3 regions of the Micromonospora sp. NPDC048063 genome follow, and region 3 is predicted to be linked to each of the others. Evidence: riboswitches for the same ligand, from Rfam matches in the RefSeq annotation. Region 3 holds a riboswitch; each other region holds the start of a gene.
The links. A riboswitch is a leader RNA that binds a small molecule or an ion and turns the genes downstream of it on or off. The one in region 3 is predicted to bind cobalamin.
Positions count from the first base shown of each region.

Region 1: it holds a riboswitch for cobalamin, as region 3 does, so the genes downstream of both, cobN (cobaltochelatase subunit CobN) here and bluB (5,6-dimethylbenzimidazole synthase) in region 3, are expected to answer to the same signal.
Region 2: it holds a riboswitch for cobalamin, as region 3 does, so the genes downstream of both, ACGFZ2_RS13505 (ABC transporter substrate-binding protein) here and bluB (5,6-dimethylbenzimidazole synthase) in region 3, are expected to answer to the same signal.

Region 1 is NZ_JBIDBG010000001.1:98,200-104,418, forward strand. Features, by position in the region: gene ACGFZ2_RS00500 (MFS transporter) at 1-200, shown strand, start outside; gene ACGFZ2_RS00505 (serine hydrolase domain-containing protein) at 282-1,730, opposite strand; gene ACGFZ2_RS00510 (sensor histidine kinase) at 1,839-2,990, shown strand; gene ACGFZ2_RS00515 (response regulator) at 2,983-3,639, shown strand; cobalamin riboswitch at 3,757-3,886, shown strand; gene cobN (cobaltochelatase subunit CobN) at 4,253-6,219, shown strand, end outside.
Region 2 is NZ_JBIDBG010000004.1:362,442-368,660, forward strand. Features, by position in the region: gene ACGFZ2_RS13485 (sensor histidine kinase) at 1-386, opposite strand, end outside; gene ACGFZ2_RS13490 (hypothetical protein) at 562-927, opposite strand; gene ACGFZ2_RS13495 (ABC transporter ATP-binding protein) at 972-1,739, opposite strand; gene ACGFZ2_RS13500 (FecCD family ABC transporter permease) at 1,739-2,923, opposite strand; gene ACGFZ2_RS13505 (ABC transporter substrate-binding protein) at 2,929-3,936, opposite strand; cobalamin riboswitch at 3,965-4,148, opposite strand; gene ACGFZ2_RS13510 (ABC transporter ATP-binding protein) at 4,233-4,946, opposite strand; gene ACGFZ2_RS13515 (ABC transporter ATP-binding protein) at 4,943-6,019, opposite strand; gene ACGFZ2_RS13520 (ABC transporter permease) at 6,016-6,219, opposite strand, start outside.
Region 3 is NZ_JBIDBG010000029.1:25,023-31,241, forward strand. Features, by position in the region: gene ACGFZ2_RS33205 (TadE family protein) at 1-328, shown strand, start outside; gene ACGFZ2_RS33210 (TadE/TadG family type IV pilus assembly protein) at 313-792, shown strand; gene ACGFZ2_RS33215 (pilus assembly protein TadG-related protein) at 789-1,238, shown strand; partial or broken gene ACGFZ2_RS33220 (LysM peptidoglycan-binding domain-containing protein) at 1,253-2,299, shown strand; gene ACGFZ2_RS33225 (Rieske 2Fe-2S domain-containing protein) at 2,744-3,583, opposite strand; gene bluB (5,6-dimethylbenzimidazole synthase) at 3,733-4,362, opposite strand; cobalamin riboswitch at 4,399-4,599, opposite strand; gene ACGFZ2_RS33235 (DMT family transporter) at 4,883-5,800, shown strand; gene ACGFZ2_RS33240 (crotonase/enoyl-CoA hydratase family protein) at 5,843-6,219, shown strand, end outside.

The DNA.
Region 1 (6,219 bases), on a different contig from region 3:
GCGACCTGCTCGGCCGGGTGGTCGCCGCCTCCCGGGTCCTCACCTACGGTTGCACCGCGCTGGGGGCACTCGCCGGCGGCGCGCTGGCCGCCGGCCTGGGCCTGGACGCGCCGTTCCTGCTCAGCGGCGCCGTCGCGGTGGCAGCGACCGTCGCCTGGAGCGTCGCGTCCCGGCCCTCCGCGCCGGCCGACCCGGCCTGACGGAGGCGTTGTCCCCCACCGCCCCGGCGACCCGGCCGGCGGGCGCGAACGGTCGGCTCACCAGCAGGGCCGTGCCTGTCGTCAGCCGCGCCCGCGACGTCCGAGTCCGACGAGCCGGGCCACGAGGACGGCGGCGCAGCCGAGCGTCGCGGTGACCAGCAGCACCATGAACGTCGGATAGATGTACGCCACCTGGATCCAGGCGACGTCGCGACCCCGGTAGAGCCAACCGACCACCCGGTGGATCGAGGCGAGCAGCGGCAGCGGCGCGAGCAGCGGAAGCAACCGCACCAGCGCCCAGGGGCGTACCGTCCGGCCGGCGGCCCAGCGGCGTGACCGGAGCACGCCCCGGCCGGCGAGTGCGGCGGAGGCGACCGCCAGCACCAGCAGCACGGCGTCGACGACCACGAGCGGCGTGCCCGCCGAGGGCGCCGACGTTCCCTCGACCAGCGCGATGAGCCGCTCGGCGAGGGCCGACGCGTGGCCGTACGCCAGTCCGGTGTTCGCCATGACCGCGACCCCGTAGCCGGACGCGGGCAGCAGCGCCTGGTACGCCGTCGAGGTGAACAGGTCACCGCTGTGCGCGATCATCGGCGCCCCCGACCCGGTCTTCTCCACGAACCAGCCGAGGGCGTAGGAGGTGGAGACCGCGGACGGGTGGTGCAGCGTGGCGAGGCCCGCCGGGGAGACGACCGCCGTGCCCTCCGGACCGCGGCCCTGGTTGCCCTGCGCGATCAGCCACGCCGCCATGTCGTGCGCCGAGCTGAGCACCCCGCCGGAGCCGTTGCCGAAGGCCGGCGGCTCGGGCAGGGCGACCGGTCTGCCGAGGACCATGAGGTGGCCGCGCGCGCTCGACGGCAGGTCGGCGGCCACGTCGAGGGTGCGACTGTCGGTCATGCCGAGCGGGGCGAAGACCCGCGTCCGCAGGTACTCGTCGAACGGCAGCCCGCTGACCACCTCGACCAGTCGCGCGGCCACCTGGAAGTTCGGGTTGTGGTACTCCCACCTCGTGCCGGGGGCGGCGGCCAACCGGGCCGTACGCATCCCCGCGACGGCCTCCCGCAGCGAACCCGGCTGCCGCCTGCTGAACGCGGGGAACGTCGTGTCCGACATCCCGGAGGTCTGGTCGAGCAGCTGCCGCACGGTGATCCGGGCCGCCCGGGGGTCGTCCATCGTGAACTCCGGCAGGTGCCGGTGGACCGGGCCGTCGAGTTCCACCCGGCCCGCCTCGATCAGCTGCATCACGGCGAGGGCGGTGAACGACTTGCTCACCGACGCCACGGCCATCGGGGTGCGCGCCGTGATCGGGTCGCCGGCGGGGGTGTGGCCGTACCCGGCGGCGTGCACCACCGCGGTCCCCCGGGTGACGGCCACCGCGACGCCGGGCAGCCCGGTGGCGTCGCGGTACTGGCGGACGGCGGCGTCGACGGCGGCGGCGTCGATCCCGACCGGGGGCGCGGCCGGGGCTGCCGGGGCGGGCGACCCGGCGAGCGCCACCGTACCGGCCAGGACGAGGAGTCGCGTGATCATGGTCGGAGTCTCGGCCGGTCGCGGACCCCGCACATCGGATCGTGGTCCGAACCCGGGATCGGACCGTGGTCCGACGCCCGGCGGCCGGCCGGTGGATACGGTGATCCGGTGGTCACCTCGGGGCGGCTCGGGCTGCGGCAGTTGATGGCGTTCGACGCGCTGGTGGGCGTCGCCCTCGTGCTCCTCACGGTGTTCCGGACGCCCGGCGCCCCGGCGCTCGCCGGTGGCCTGGCGGTGCTGTTCGGGGCTCCGCTCGCCGTCCGCCGGCGCTGGCCGGCGCCGGTGCTCGCCGTCGTGGTGCCGGCGGGGGCGGTGGCGGTCGCCGTCGGGGCGGCCGGCGACGCGGTGGTGTTCGCGGTCGCGTTCGCGCTCTACCCGGTCGCGCTGGTCACCTCCACCCGGGAGGGCGTGTCGGCGCTCGTCGTGGTGCTGGCCGCCCTCACGGGCGCGGGGCTGGCGGGCGGCACGGTCCCCGGGCTGCCGATCGTCCCGACCCGGGCGGGGGAGGAGTCGTTCGCCGCCACGCCGGTCCCGGTCCTGCTCTACGCCGCGACCGTCGTCGCCGCTTCGTGGGCGCTCGCCCGCGCGGTGCGCGCCCGTCGACGTCACGTCGCCCAACTCGCCGCGTCGCGTGCCGACCAGGCGGTGGCCGAGGAACGGTTGCGCATCGCCCGGGACATCCACGACGTGGTCGGGCACAGCCTCAGCCTGATCGCCATGAAGGCGGCCGTCGCCAACCACCTGGCGGACAGCCATCCCGAGCAGGGCCGGGCCGCCCTGGGCACGATCGAGCGGGTCAGCCGGAGCGCGCTCGACGACATCCGGGTCGTGCTCGGCGCGCTGCGCGACCCGGCCGACACCGCGCCGAGCTTCGCCGAACTCGACCGGCTGGTCGAGGCCGTCCGGTCCGCCGGTGTCACCGTCGACGTCGACCGGGCGACCGACCTGACCCGGGTGCCCGCGGCCGTGCAGGCCTCGGCGTACCGCATCGTGCAGGAGGCACTCACCAACGTGCTGCGCCACGCCGGCCCGACCCGCTGTCGGCTCGCCGTGGCGGTCGAGCCCGGGGCGCTGGCCGTCGCCGTCGTCGACGACGGGGGGTCGGGGCGCGCCGTCGGGCCGCCCGGCCATGGGCTGCGGGGCATGCGCGAGCGGGCCGTGATGCACGGCGGCACCCTGGCGGCCGGCGTCGAGCCCGGCGGCGGCTTCGCCGTGCGCGCCCGGCTGCCGTTCACCCCGGCGGTGCCGGACGATGGGTGAGCCCGTACGCGTGCTCCTGGCCGACGACGACGTGCTGCTGCGCGGCACCCTCCGGCTGCTGGTCGATGCCACCCCGGGAATGACCGTGGTGGCCGAGGCGGGCACCGGGCGGGCGGCCGTCGAACTCGCGAGGACGCACTCGCCCGAGGTGGTGCTGATGGACGTCCGGATGCCCGAGATGGACGGCATCACCGCCACCGAGCAGGTCACCGCCGGCCGGGACGCGCCCCGGGTGCTCGTCCTCACCACCTTCGGCCTCGACGACTACGTGTACCGGGCGCTGCGGGCCGGGGCGAGCGGCTTCCTGCTCAAGGACACGTCCCCCGTACGGCTGCTCGACGCGATCAGGGTGGTCGCCGCGGGCGAGGCGCTGCTGGCCCCCAGCGTCACCCGTCGGCTCATCGCCGAGTTCACCCGGATGCCGGCGGCCCGACGGGTGCCGGGACGGCTCGACGGGGTGACCCCACGGGAGCGGGAGGTGTTGACGTTGATCACCCGTGGGATGTCCAACACCGAGATCGAGCAGCACCTGCACCTCAGCCGGGGCACCGTCAAGACGCACATCGGCCGGTTGCTGACGAAGCTGGGCGTCCGCGACCGGGCGCAACTGGTGATCGCGGGCTACGAGTCGGGGCTCGCCGACCGGTGAGGTTCGGTCGACCGTCGTGAGCGCCGCGCCGCGCCGGCCCGGCGGGGCCGGCGTCCGATCCCGTCGCGTTGACCTGGGGACCGGGGGTGTGGCAGCATTCGCGGCCTGACGGCAGTGAAGGAAGCCGGTGTGATTCCGGCGCGGTCCCGCCACTGTCACCGGGGAGCGATCCCCCCTCGTGAGTCACGGCCGTGCGTGCGCGGTTGGAAGACCGGGGGTGAGCGTCGATCCGGGAGCCAGGATACTTCGGCCGTCGGGAGTGACCCCAGGGCGTGGACACCCGAGGAGGACCCGATGACGCACCGCGTCTCCGCCATCGACGATCATCGTCGCATCGTGCCCGGCCGCCACAGCGCGCCGGCGAGCAGCCGTATTTCCGCAGCCCCGTCCGGCCGCCGCGGCGCGCGTCCGGCCGACCGTGGTGTGCCCGCCCCCGGTCGTCCCGCAGCGGTCGGGCGCGTCGCCCGTCCCTGACGCCCGCACCGCGCCGCCCGACCCCGTCGGCCCGCCGGTGAGCCGCTTCCCGGCCCGCCGTACCCGCTGAACCGCGCCCACCCCTCGTACCGCCCGATCGTCCTCGCGTCGATCCGGGCGTCACTCTCCGGAGCCGTCCGTGCGCATCCTGCTGCTGTCCACCGCCGACACCGACCTGCTCGCCGCCCGCGCCAGCGGCGCCGACTACCGACTCGCCAACCCCGCCCGGGTCGCCGCCGACGCCGTGCCCGCGCTGCTCGACGGCGTGGACCTCGCGGTCGTACGCCTGCTCGGCGGCCGGCAGGCGTGGCCGGACGGGCTCGCCACGGTGCTGGCCTCCGGCGTGCCCACGGTCGTGCTCAGCGGCGAGGCCGCGCCGGACGCGGACCTGATGGCGGCCTCCACCGTCCCCGCCGGCGTGGCCACCCAGGCGCTGGCCTACCTGGTCGAGGGCGGCCCGGAGAACCTCGCCCAGCTCGCCCGCTTCCTCTCCGACACGGTGCTGCTCACCGGCGAGGGGTTCGCCCCGCCCGCGTCGACCCCGACGTACGGCGTCCACGGCGACCGTCCCGCGCGGCCCGACCGGCCGACCGTGGGGATCGTCTTCTACCGGGCGCACTCCCTCGCCGGCAACACCGGCTTCGTCGACACCCTCGCCGACGCCGTCGACGCGGCCGGCGGCAACCCGCTGCCGATCTTCTGCGGCTCGCTGCGCGGCCTCACCGCCGGCGCGGGCCCGCTGGGCCTCTTCGCCGGCTGCGACGCCCTGCTGGTCACCGTGCTGGCCGCCGGCGGCACGGTCGCCGCCGACGCCTCCGGCGGCGGCGACGAGGACGCCTGGGACGTGGGCGCGCTCGCCGCCCTCGACGTGCCGGTGATCCAGGCGCTCTGCCTCACCAGCACCCGCGAGCAGTGGGCCGGCAGCGACGCCGGACTGTCCCCGCTGGACGCCGCGATGCAGGTGGCCGTCCCCGAGTTCGACGGCCGGATCGTCACCGTGCCGTTCTCGTTCAAGCGGATCGACGCCGACGGGCTCTCCAGCTACGTCGCCGATCCGGAGCGGGCCGCCCGGGTGGCCGGCATCGCCGTGCGGCACGCCCGGCTGCGGCACGTGCCCAACGCCGACAAGCGGCTCGCGGTCGTGCTCAGCTCCTACCCGACGAAGCACTCCCGGGTCGGCAACGCCGTCGGCCTGGACACCCCGGCCTCGGCGGTCCGGCTGCTCGCCGCCCTCGCCGAGGCCGGCTACCACCTCGGCGACGCCCCCGTGCCCGACGACGGGGACGCGCTCATCCACGCCCTCATCGCCGCCGGGGGGCACGACGTCGAGTGGCTCACCCCGGAACAGCTCGCCGCCGCCGAGGCGCGGGTGCCCGGGGCGACGTACCGGCGCTGGTTCGACCAGGCGCCGGCGGAGCTGCGGGAGCGGATGCTCGCCCACTGGGGGGAGCCGCCCGGCGGGCTCTACACCGACGGCGGGGACATCGTGCTGGCCGGGCTGCGCTTCGGCAACGTGGTGCTGCTGATCCAGCCGCCGCGCGGCTTCGGCGAGAACCCGATCGCCATCTACCACGACCCGGACCTGCCGCCGAGCCACCACTACCTGGCCGCGTACCGCTGGCTGGCCGCGCCCGCCACCGACGGCGGCTTCGGCGCGGACGCGGTGGTGCACCTGGGCAAGCACGGCACCCTGGAGTGGCTGCCCGGCAAGGGCCTCGGGCTGGCCGCCGACTGCGCCCCCGACGCCGTCCTCGGCGACCTGCCGCTGGTCTACCCGTTCATCGTCAACGACCCCGGCGAGGGCACCCAGGCCAAGCGCCGCGCGCACGCCGTCGTCGTCGACCACCTGGTGCCGCCGATGGCCCGCGCCGAGACGTACGGCGACCTGGCGAAGCTGGAGCAACTCCTCGACGAGTACGCCACCGTGCAGGCGCTCGACCCCGCCAAGGTGCCCACCGTGCAGGCGCAGATCTGGGCCCTGGTGCGCGCCGCGGAGCTGCACCACGACCTGCACGCCGAGGACATGCCGGCCGCCGAGGACTTCGACGACTTCGTGCTGCACCTCGATGGGTACCTCTGCGAGGTCAAGGACGTGCAGATCCGCGA
Region 2 (6,219 bases), on a different contig from region 3:
AACACCCCGACGAAAAGCAGGGTGGTGGTGAGGAAGAACCAGGTGGTCACGCCCGAGCCGAGGACGCCGACCGTCAGCGCGGTGCCTCCCGCCGCGATCACGGCGAACGTATACGCGGCCGGGCGGGCCCGGGGCATCCGCAGGCCCACCAGGTAGCTCATCACGGGGACGGCGAACACGAAGTTGCCCTCGAACGCGGTCGGCACCACGACGATCAGCAGGGAGACCGTCGGGTGGTGCCGGCTGACCACCACCGCGAGGGCCATCAGCAGGAGGCAGCCCACCAGCCGCCAGCCGGCGTACGGGCCGGTCGGGGCGACGACCAGGTCCCAGGCGATCGGCGCCGACAGGACCGCCCAGAGCGACACGTCGGACAGGACCTTCACCCACGATCCGGCCTGCCCACCGGAAGGCGGCCCTCCGGAGCGGGGAAAAGGCATCCACCGCTGCCGTCCGCCGCGCCACCAACCTGCCACGGGGCCAGGTTACAAAGCCACCACCTGCGTCGTTACTGCCGAAAGTCAGGTCGTCGGCACGACGGCCCGGGCAGCCCCGGCCGTCTCACCCGCCGGTGGGGAGCGTCGGGGTGACCACCGACAGCTCCAGGGTGGCGGGCAGCGGCGCGACGCCCGGCCCCCCGGCGCGCACCCAGTCGGTGATGTCGTCGACCACGGAGTCGTGCAGGACGAGACCGAACCAGACCGGCCGCGCGCCGGCCCGTCGCGCCGACGGCGCGGGGTGGACGACGACCAGGTTGGACTGCGCGCAGAGGTCGAGGCAGGCGCTGACGCGTACCCGGTGCGGCGCCGGCAGCGCGGCCCGCAGTCGCCGCAGCTGCGCGTCGTGGTCGACGGCGGGGTGTTTGCGGGTGCTGCCACAGCAGCAGTCGCGGCACACGGTGACCAGACAGCCCGGTGTGGCGGTCATGTCCGACTCCTTGGTCCCGGTCGAGCCCGGCGGCACGTGCCGGGTCACGACGCGGGCGGGTGGTAGGTGATGGTGGGCCGACCGGTGCCCGGGTGCGTCGCCACGTCGGCCTGGACGCCGTAGACGTCGGCGAGCAGCCCGGGAGTGAGGACCTCGGCGGGCGGGCCGGCGGTGACGACCCGGCCGGCGGCCAGGACGACCACCGTGTCGCAGAACATGGCGGCCAGGTTGAGGTCGTGCAGCGCGGCGAGGGTGGTGACCCCGGCGCGGCGGACCAGGTGCAGCAGTTGCAACTGGTGGCCGATGTCGAGGTGGTTGGTGGGCTCGTCGAGCAGCAGCAGGTGCGGTTGCTGGGCGAGCGCGCGGGCCAGCTGGACCCGCTGCCGTTCGCCGCCGGAGAGGGTGTGCCAGCGGCGGCCGGCGTACCCGTCGAGGTCGACCCGGGCCAGCGCGTCGGCCGCGGCGGCACGGTCGGCGTCGCTGTCCGACCATCGCGAGCGGCGGTGCGGGGTACGGCCGAGCAGCACCACCTCCTCGACGGTGAGGTCCAGGTCGGTGTCGGCGTGCTGGGCGAGCAGCGCGGCGCGGCGGGCCAGCGCCGCGCGGGGCAGGGTGGCGACGTCGTCGCCGCCGATGGTGACCCGCCCGTTGTCGGGCGCGACGAGCCGGGCGACGATCCGCAGCAGGGTGGTCTTGCCGCAGCCGTTGGGGCCGAGCAGCCCGACGAGGCTGCCCGCCGGCACGGCGCAGGTGACGTCGTCGAGGATCCGCCGGGCCGCGACGGCCCAGGACACGTCGGTGACGGCGAGCATCAGTCGCCCGCCTTCCGGCACCCGGCCCACCGTCCCCGGGGTCGCCGCGACTCTGCCGGCCGGGCCCGGTGCAGCAGGACCACGAAGGCGGGCACCCCGAGCAGCGCCGTCAGCACGCCCACCGGCAGTTCGCGGGGCGCGAACAGGGTCCGCGCGGCGGTGTCCACCCAGACCATGAAGATCGCGCCGGCGAGGACGACGACGGGCAGCAGGCGCCGGTGGTCCGCGCCGGTGAGGAACCGGGCGGCGTGCGGCAGGATCAGCCCGACGAAACCCACCGCGCCGCTGACGGCGACCAGCGCCGCGGTGAGCAGCGCGGTGGCGACCAGCAGCAGCCACCGGACCCGGGTGACGGGCACGCCGAGGGTCTCGGCGGCGTCCTCGCCGAAGGCGAAGGCGTTGAGCGTGCGGGCGTGCGCCGCCACGAGGGCGAGCACGGCGGCCAGCACCGGTACCACCCAGGCCAGGGCGGGCCAGTCGACGCGCGCCAGCGAGCCGGAGAGCCAGAAGGTGATGCTCTGCGTGGCGTGCGGGTCGGCGACCCAGACGATGACGAACGACGTCGCCGCCCCGCACAGCTGCGCGACGGCGACCCCGGCCAGCACCACCCGGGTGGGCGCCAGCGCGGCCCGCCGGCCGGCCACCGCCGCCACGACGGCGAACGCGGCCAGCGCGCCGGTGAAGGCGCCCCCGGTGAGCGCCGCGACCCCGCCGCCGACGCCGAGGACGAGCACCGCGACCGCGCCGAGCGACGCCCCGGAGGAGACCCCGAGCAGGTACGGGTCGGCCAGCGGGTTGCGGGTGACGGTCTGTGTCACCGCCCCGACGGCCGCCAGCCCGGCGCCCAGCACTGCGGCGCCGAGCACCCGGGGCAGGCGCAGCCGCCAGACGATGTGCTCGCGCAGCAGCGGCACGTCGGCGTGGGCCAGGCCCAGGCGGTCGGCCACGACGGCCCAGACCGTCGACACGGGGATGTCGGCCGGCCCGACGGTGACGGCCGCCCCGATCGACACGACCAGCACCGCCAGCAACGTGACCAGCAGCGCGACGGTGCCGACGGGACGGACGGGCCGGCCGCGCCGGACCCCGGAGGCAGTGGCGCCGGGATCCGCGCCGGCCCGACCGCGCACGGCGAGACGGCGGGCCACGGCGAGACGGCGGGCCACGGCGGTACGGCGCGCCACGGCGGTCAGCGGCCCGCTCGGGCGGGAAGCTGCGCCATCCCCGCGGCGAGCGCCTCGACGCCGAGCACCGCCCGCACCCCGGCGGTGGTGGACGAGAACGGAATGACGACGAACCGCTGCCCGGCCACCGCGGGCAGGTCCTTGAGGGTGGGGTGCCGGGCCAGGAACGCCTGCTTCGCGGCGGCCGGGTCCCAGGTCGCGTCGACCAGCACGACCGCGTCGGGGTCGCGCGCGACGGCGCTCTCCCAACTGGTGTCGGCCCAGCCGCCGGCGAGGTCGCCGAAGGCGTTGCCGATCCCGACCGCCGACATGATCATGTTGGGGCTGCCGCAGCAGGCGCCCACGCTCGGGGCGTCGGTGCCGGCGTCCCACCAGAGCACGGAGACGTCCCGCGTGCCGTCGAGCCTGGCGGCAGCGGCGGCGATCCGGGCGCGGTGGTCGGCGATGAGCGTCTCGGCCCGCTCCGGCACCCCGAAGACGGCCGCGACGTCCCGGATCTCGGCGAACACGTCCTCGACGGTGAGCTTTCCCGGCCGGTGCGGCTTCGGGCACCCGGCGGGTGAGAGATAGGTGCCGATGCCGAGCCCCGCCAGGGCGGCCCGGTCGCCGACGCCCTCGTCGCCGAAGGCGCTGTGGAACGAGGCGTAGACGAAGTCCGGCGCCGTCTCCAGGAGTTTCTCCTTGGCCGGGTACTTTCCGGACAGCACCGGCACCGATGCGTACGCGGCGGCGTGCTCCGGCAGGATCGCGTCGTCCAGGTACGCCGTGCCGGCCATGCGGTCGGCCAGGCCGAGCGCCAGCATGATCTCGGTGGCGGGCTGGTTCAGGGTCACCGCCCGCTGGGGCGGGGCGGCGACGGTGACCGGCGTGCCGCAGTTGGTCAGGGTGGCCGGCGCGCCGGATGCCGGGGCGGGGTCGTCGTCCGTGGCGCAGGCGCCGAGCAGGACGAGGAGGACGGACAGGGGCGCGGCTACGCGCCGGGACAGGGTGGACCGCACAGCGCGCACGCGCATCGGGACCGCCTTCCAGCACCTCGTGGACGGGTCATCGCAGTGCCGTGGCCGGTCTCCTGGCTGACGGGAGGTGCGTCCGTGGCCGGCCTTCCCAGGCGTGCGACACGCCCAGTGACCTCTGACGACGAGGGCCGCGGACTTCCCGATCACAGTGGCGAGGGCCGCACCGGTCTTCCACCGGCTTCCCGAACACCACGGCAGCGTCACCCTAGCCTGCGCCCGGCCCCGAATGCCACGGTGACGAATGCCATGGAGCGGCCGGCTTCACCACTGTGGACGGTGCGGCGCGCGGCGGTTCACGCTCCCGGCGGGGGCGGAAGGTCGACGACCCGGGTCGCCCAGCGGGCCATCAGGGCCGGGTCGTGGGTGATCAGCAGGACCCCGGCGCCGCGCTGCCGCTGGTAGTCGGTGATGACGGCGGCGAGGTGGGCCTGGGTGGAGGCGTCGAGCATGGCGGTGGCCTCGTCGCAGAGCAGGTAGGCCGGCCGGTGCACGAGCGCCCGGGCGAGGCAGGCCCGTTGCAGCTGCCCGTCGCTGACCGCGTGCGGGCGGCGGGCGAGCAGGTCCGCGGTGAGGCCGACGAGGTCGGCCAGCTCGGCCGCGTGGGCCCTGGCCTGCTCGGCCGGTACGCCGGTGGCGCGGAGCGGTTCGGCGACGATGTCCGCGAGGCTGAGCCGCGGGTCGGTGGCGGCGCGTGGGCTCTGGAACAGGATCGCGACGCGGGTGCGGACGGCCGCCGGCAGCCGGTGGCGGACTCCGGCGACCCGGTGGCCGTCGAGGGTGACGTGCCCGGCGTCGGGGGCGTGCAGCAGGGCGAGTACCCGGGCCAGGGTGGACTTGCCGCTGCCCGAGGGCCCGTGCAGCCCGACCGTCTCGCCGGGGGCGACGTGCAGGTCGACGCGGTCGAGGACGCGCTGCCGACCGTAGGCGACGGTGACCTGGTGGGCGGCGAGCGCGGTGGCGGTCGCCTCCGGGCCGAGGTGTCGACGGGTGGCCGTGGTCGTGGTCATGCCGGCGCTCCGACGGGCAGCGGGTGGTGGCAGGCGACCTGGCCGGAGCCGTCCACGACCGGGGTGGGCGGCGTGCGGCAGGTGTCGGTGGCGCGGTCGCAGCGCGGGGCGAAGGCGCAGCCGGCGGGCAGGTCGGTGAGCATCGGCGGGTGGCCGGGCACGGGGCGGAACGCCCGCTCGGGCAGGGCGTCGAGCAGGCCGGCGGTGTAGGGGTGGGCGGGCGCGGCGAACAGCGCCTCGGTGGGCCGGCGCTCGACGACCCGGCTGGCGTACATGACGGCGACGGTGTCGGCGACACGGCGGGCGGCGGCCAGGTCGTGGGTGATGAGCAGGACGGCGTTGCCGGCGTCGCAGCGGCGGCGCAGCAGGTCGAGGGTGTGGTCGACCAGGGGCCGGTCGAGGCCCGTGGTCGGTTCGTCGGCGAGCAGCAGCGGCGGGTCGGGGGCGAGCGCGAGGGCGGTGGCCAGGCGTTGCGCCATGCCGCCGGAGAGCTCGTGGGGGTAGCGGTCGAGGTCGGCGGGGTCTAGCCCGACGTCGGCGGCGACCCGCTCGGCCGCCGAGGGCGCGTCGCGGCGGGCGTGCCCGTGGGCGCGCAGGGTCTCTGCCAGCAGCCGCCGGCCGGTGCGTACGGGGGTCAGCGCGGTGGCGGGGCTCTGCGGCACCAGCCCGACCGCGCGGCCGCGTACGACGCGGGCGAGGTGGCGCTCGGTGCAGCCGATCAGGTCGACCTGGTCCCCGCCGGGCGGGCGCAGCCGGGCGTGGCCGGAGACGGTGGCGTTGCCGGGGAGCAGGCCGAGCAGGGCGTGGGCGAGCACCGACTTGCCGCAGCCGGACTCCCCCACCACGGCCACCAGTTCGCCGGGGTGGACGGTCAGGCGCAGGTCGGTGACGGCCCGCACCACGGCGTCACGGAGCTGGAAGCGGACGGTCAGCCCGTCGACCTCCAGCAGGGCGGGACGAGGACCGGCCGCGCTGCCGACCGTGGAGGCGGCGCTGCCGACCGTGACGGGCGTGGCGTCGCCGGTGGCGGCGGTGCCGGCCGTGGCGGCGTGGGGCTCGCGGGTGGTGGTCAAAGGTTCAGCTCCGCTCGTACGCGCGGGTCGAGGCGGTCGCGCCACCGGCCGGTGAGGGTGGCCAGGGCCAGCGTGACGACGACGAGGAGCAGGCCGGGGACGAGGCTGGCCCACCAGGCGCCGGTGAGCAGGGAGCGCTGCCCGTCGTTGATCATGTTGCCGATGGAGGCCAGGTGCGGGGGCAGGCCGAGACCGAGGAA
Region 3 (6,219 bases):
GGCGATCCTGCTGCTGCTCTTCGCCTCGATCCAGACCGCCGCCTGGTTCGTCGCCCGGTCCACCGCGCTGAACGCCGCGCAGAGCGCCGTCAACGCGCAACGGCTGCACCAGGCGCCGCCCGGGGCCGGCGAGGCCCGGGCCACCCGGTTCCTGCGGGCCGCCGGCGGCTGGCTCGTCGACTGGGACAAGCCCGCCCCGAGCTGCGAGAGCACCAGGACCGAGGTGACCTGCACGGTGCGCGGTCGCTCCCTGTCGGTCGTCCCCGGGGTCGACTTCCCGGTGCGGCAGACCGCCCACGGGACGGTGGAACGGTGGACCACGCCGTGAGCCGTACCGCCGAGCGTGGCTCGGTCTCGATCGAGGTGGCGGTGCTCGCCCCGGCCTTCATCGCGCTGATCGTGCTGGCCGGGGTCACGGGGCGTACCGCCGTGGCGGCCGAGGCGATCGAGGCCGCCGCCCACGACGCCGCCCGCGCCGCGTCGATCTCCCGGGACGCCCGCACCGCCCGTGCGGAGGCGCGGGACGCGGCCCGCCGGCAGCTCGACTGGCGGGGCCTGGACTGCGCGGGCAGCCCGGAGGTGACCTTCAGCGGCGCGGTACGCGGCAGGCCCACCACCCTCGACGCGGCGTTCCGCAGCCCCGCCGGGCAGGACGCCTCGGTCACCGTGCGGATCGCCTGCACCGTCTCCTACCGGGACCTGCACCTGTCCGTCCTGCCGGGGATGCCCGCCGGCACGCGGGTGTCGGCGAGCTTCACCTCGCCGCTGGACCGCTACCGGAGCCGGCGATGACCGCCGGTCGGGTCTGGCCGGCTCCCGCCACCCCCGGCGACGAGGGGCGGGTGAGCGTCTTCCTCGCGGTGGCGATGGTCGGGATCCTCGCCGTCATCGGCATGGCCTTCGACGGCGCCGGCCAACTGCGCACGTTGCAGCGGGCCGACAACCTCGCGGCCGAGGCCGCCCGGGCCGGCGGTCAGGCCATCGACCGGGCCACCGCCATCGAGGGCGGGCCCACCCGGATCAACCGGCCGCAGGCCCGCCGGGCCGTCGCCGACTACCTCGCCGCCGCCGGCGCCGCCGACCACACCGTCAGCTTCCCGGTCGTCGACGGGGAGACCCGGGTCCGCGTACGCGTCACCGTCACCCACCACAGAGCCATGCTCGGCCTGTTCGGCTTCGACGAGACCGTCACCGTCTCCGGCGAGGCGAGCGCGCGGCCGCTCACCGGAGCACCGTAGGAAGGAAGGCAGCCATGGCCGCTTCGGGTCGTTCCGTCGTACGGCGGACCGGACGGATCCTGACCGGGTTCGGCGCGCTCGTCGTGCTCTGCGCGGTGCTGGTCGGCGCGCCGGTGGCGCTGCTCGCTCTCGCCGGCAACCCGCTGCCCGACCACCTGCCCACCGTCGGGGAGATCGGCGCGACGCTGACCAGCCGCGACGACGGGCGCCTCTTCCTGCGCGCGCTGGCGCTGGCCGGGTGGTTCGGGTGGGCGACGTTCGCCTTCTCCGTGCTGGTGGAACTCTGCGCGCAGGCGCTGCGCCGGCCGGCACCCCGGCTGCCGGGCATGAGCCGCCAGCAGCGGGCCGCCGCCGCCCTGGTCGGGTCGGTCGCGCTGATCATCGCGGCCAGCCCGGCGGCGAGCGCGGCGACGGCGATCGCCGGCCCGTACGCCCTGCCGGCAGCGCCGATCGCAAACGCGCCGATGGCTGTTCCGCCACAGGCCACCTGGCCGGCCTCGGCGGCGCAGCCTGCTCCGGCGGCCTCGGCCGACGGGGCGGTGGTCTACCGGGTGGCCCGGGGCGACCACCTGGGCAGGGTCGCCGAGCGCTACCTCGACGACTTCGACGACTACCGTGAACTGGCCGCGCTGAACCGTATCGACGACCCGGACCGGATCCACCCGGGCCAGTTGCTGAAGCTCCCGCAGGAGGCCGAGGACCGGGGTGCCCGCCGGCACGCCACCGGCCGCCTCGTCGCCCGGCCCACCGCACCCCTGCCGGCCCGGCCGGCCCCGCAGCCCACCCCTGAACAGGTCACCCCGGAGCGGGCGACACCCCCGCCCCCGGCGCAGGCCCCGGCGCCGCCGCCGGCCGACGCGACCGGCGACGAGGCCCCGACACTGACGGTCGGAGCGGCCCGGGCCGGCGAGCCCGACCGCGTGAACCGACCACTCGCGGTCTCCGCCGTCCTCGCGGTGGCGAGCATCGTCGGCGCGCAATTCGGCGCGGTCCTTGGCCTGCGCGGCCGCCCCGCCCGCGTACCGGCAGGCGCGGCCCGCACCGCCACCACATGCCGTCGAGGCACCGGGGGTGCCGGGCGGGACGGAGGCAGCCGCAGCGGAAGCGGACGCGCGACCGGACGCAAGGCAACCGGACGGGGCCGGACGGCACACGACGGAACCGGACGGGACGCGGCGCCCCGGGGCGCCGGCGCAGCCACCCACACCGGGACGACCGCGATCCCCCGCGACAGCACCACCCCGGGCGGCCACAGCGACGCGCCCACCACCCCCCGCCCGCTGGCCGGCGCCCACGCGGACACCACCCGCGACCCCCTAATCGGCCGCCACCGCCGCCCCTAACCCACCCCCGGACGCCCTCGTTGATCATGAAGTTGTTGCAGCGAAACGCCGATCAGGACGGCAACAACTTCATGATCAACCGGCGTGAGAGATCAACCGGCGTGAGAGATCAACCGGCGTGAGGGGTGGGGCGGTGTGAGGGAGGGGGTGGGGTGGGGTGGGTCAGGGGAGGCGGGTCTCCAGCATGCCGTTGACGATGCGGGTGGGCAGGACCTGCTGGTCGTTGCCGGACGGCCCGTGCACGACCTCGCCGCCGTTGAGCCGGAACGTGCTGCCGTGCCACGGGCAGACCACGCACGCGTGCCCGTCGATTTCCTGCACCTCGCCCTTGCCGAGCGGGCCGCTCTGGTGCGGGCAGCGCTCCAGCATCACGGTGACCTCGTCGCCGTGCCGGTAGAGGATCACCGAGACGTCGTCGATCTCCCGGGTGATCAGCTTTCGCTGCGGCAGGGCGGACATGTCCGCGATCGAGTGCCAGCCGTCGCTCATCCGGTGCAGCTCGGAGATGCTCTGGTTGACCTGCGCGCCCTGCTTGTACGCCAGGTGCCCGCCGATGTACGCCCCCGTGCTCGCGGCACTGAGCCCGAGGAAGCCGAGCGTACGGCCGAGGTTGTGCCGGCCGGTCATCCGGGCGGCCACGGAGCCGGCGTAGAACGCCAGGCCGATGCTGTTGGAGGCGGCGTGCACCAGGCCGATCCGGCGCTGGTCTCGGGCGAGGGCTGCCCAGTCGTTGAGCCCGGCGACCGCAGCCGGCAGGGCGCTGATGGTGCCCACCGCGCACAGCGTGGTGGCGGCGCGGCGCTGCCCCTGCATAAGGTCCAGCACGGCCGTGCTGAGCCACGCGCCGACCGGCACCTGCACCATCGCCGGGTGCAGCGGGTGCCCCAGCCAGACACCGTGCAGCAGGTCGCGAACGCGCCTTGGGCGGAGGGTGGCCTGGACGGCCCGCTGCAACCGGTCGCCGATCCGGTCCAGCGCGGAGGCCTGCTCGATCTTCGTCATGAGTGCTCGCACCCGTACCGACTTCCCGGCAGGAGCGACCGCAAACCGGTATCCGGTGACGGATCCGCAGCGGTGCGTGACGAGGTTTCTGCCGGCCCGGAACCAGGCGCGCCCGGCCGGATGGGCCCAGCCCTTCCGCGGTGGTGAGGTCAGCGGTCCGGCGACGTCCAGCGGTCGTGGTGGATCGCCTCGGCCAGCGGGCGCTTCTGCCGCCAGCCGTGCCGGGCCAGGTCGGGCACGGCCTCGAAGTGGGTGACCGGCCCGAGGCAGAGCCACGCCACCGGCCGTACGCCGTCGGGGATGCCGAGCAGCTCAGCCAGCCAGGGCTCCCGGTAGAACGACACCCACCCGACGCCGAGCCCCTCGGCGGTGGCGGCCAGCCAGAGGTTCTGGATGGCGAGGCAGGCCGAGTAGAGCCCGGTGTCGGCGATGGCGTGCCGCCCGAGCACGGCGGCGCCACCGCGGGCCGGGTCGTAGGTGACCACCACGGACAGGGTGGACTCCAGCACCCCGTCGATCTTGATGCGGGCGAACCGCTCGGCCGCCTCCCCGTCCAGGGTGGCGGCGAAGGTGTCCCGCTCGGCCTGGACGTGCTCGTGGAACCGGCGCCGCAACTCGGGGTCGCGGACGAGTACGAAGTCCCAGGGCTGGGAGTAGCCAACGCTCGGCGCGGCGTGCGCCGCGGTCAGGACGCGGTGCAGCGTCTCGTCGGGCACCGGTGCCCCGGTGAACTGGCCGCGGACGTCCCGGCGGCGATGAATGACGTCGTAGAGATCCAAGGCAGGCTCCCGCTGCGCTCGGCCCACGCTCGGGGCGTGGGCACCTGACCGCGAGGCCGGTCTTCGGACTCCCGGATCGACGCCTGGCCGTCCGCCTTCCCGGCCCGTGCGGGCCAGTGGCTGCGCTCTCGCGCGTGGACGGTGGCTCCCCGGTCACCGCGGCGGGCCCGTGCCGGATTCGCACCGGCTTCCCGATTCTCCCCGCTCGCGCGGGGCACCTCACATGATCGTGCCGCCCGGCATGCTAGCGCCGCGCCAACCGGACCGGCGCTGCTGGGCCAGTCGGACGCCTGCGTCCGCCGCCCCGCCGCCGCCCGACCGGACCCGTGAGGGCCGGACCCGTGAGGGACCGGACCCGCCAGGGACCGGACCGCCACCCGGATCCGCCACCCGGCCGGACCCGCCAGGGCCGAACCCGCCAGGGGCCGGACCCGCCGGGGATCGGACCGCCGCCCGGATCCGCCGGCCGGGCGGGGAAATCCGGTCGCGGGCCGCGCCGTCCGCGACCAGTGTGGTCCGGGTGTACGCACTCGCCTCCCGCCCGCTGCCGGCCGGCCACCCGGCGGCCCGACTGACCGTCGCCCTCGGCCGACCCCGGGCCGTGCCGCCACCGCTGCTGATGCTGCTGGGCATGCTCTCCACCCAGGTCGGTGCGGCCGTCGCCAAGCAACTCTTCGGCAGCACCAGCGCCGGCGGTACGACCACGCTGCGGCTCGGCTTCGCCGCGCTGATCCTGCTGCTCGTGGCCCGGCCCGGGCTGCGGCTGGGCTGGCGCGCCGCCGGCCTGGTCGGGGCGTTCGGGCTCACCCTGGCGCTGATGAACCTCGCCTTCTACGCGGCGCTGCACCGGGTGCCGCTCGGCGTGGCGGTCACCATCGGGTTCGCGGGGCCGCTGCTGGTGTCGCTCGCCGGCAGCCGCCGGCCCGCCGACGTGGCGTGGGCGGTCCTGGCGGGCGGCGGGGTGCTGCTGATCAGCGGGCTCGGCGGGACCGGGGTGGACCGGGTGGGGCTGCTGTTGTGCGTCGCCATCGCGGTCGGCTGGGCCGGGTACGTGCTGCTCGGCAAGGCGGTCAGCGCCCGCGTGCCGGGCAGCCGGGGCCTAGCGCTGGGAATGGCCGTCGCCGCGCTCGCCGTACTGCCGTTCGGGGTCGCCGGCAGCGGCACGGCGCTGCTCGACCCGTGGACCCTCGCGCTGGGCGTCGTGGTGGCACTGCTGTCGTCGGTGCTGCCGTACTCGGCCGAACTGGCCGCGCTGCGCCGGATGCCGGCCCGGGTCTTCGCGATCCTGCTCAGCCTGGAGCCGGCGATCGGCGCGCTGGTCGGGCTGGTCCTGCTGGGCGAGCTGCTGGCCTGGCCGCAGGCGGCCGGGGTGGCGTGCGTGGTCGGCGCCGCGCTGGGCGCGACCCTGGTCCGGCCCGGCGCCGCGAAGGCGCGCTGACGCCCCCTGGCGCCGTCGGCACCACCGGGGCATGCTGTGCCGATGGGCGTACGCGTCGAGCACGACGGGCCGGTGACCACGGTGATCCTGGACCGCCCGGCGGCCCGCAACGCGGTCGACGGGCCGACGGCCCGGGCCCTGGCCGACGCGTTCCGCGCCTTCGAGGCCGACCCCGACGCGGCGGTGGCCGTGCTCTGGGGCGCCGGCGGCACGTTCTGCGCGGGGGCCGACCTGAAGGCGATCGGCACCCCGAGCGGCAACCGGGTCGAGCCGGAGGGGGACGGCCCGATGGGCCCGACCCGGATGACGCTCGGCAAGCCGGTGATCGCCGCGATCTCCGGTCACGCCGTGGCCGGCGGGTTGGAGCTGGCGCTCTGGTGCGACCTGCGGGTCGCCGAGTCCGACGCGGTCCTCGGGGT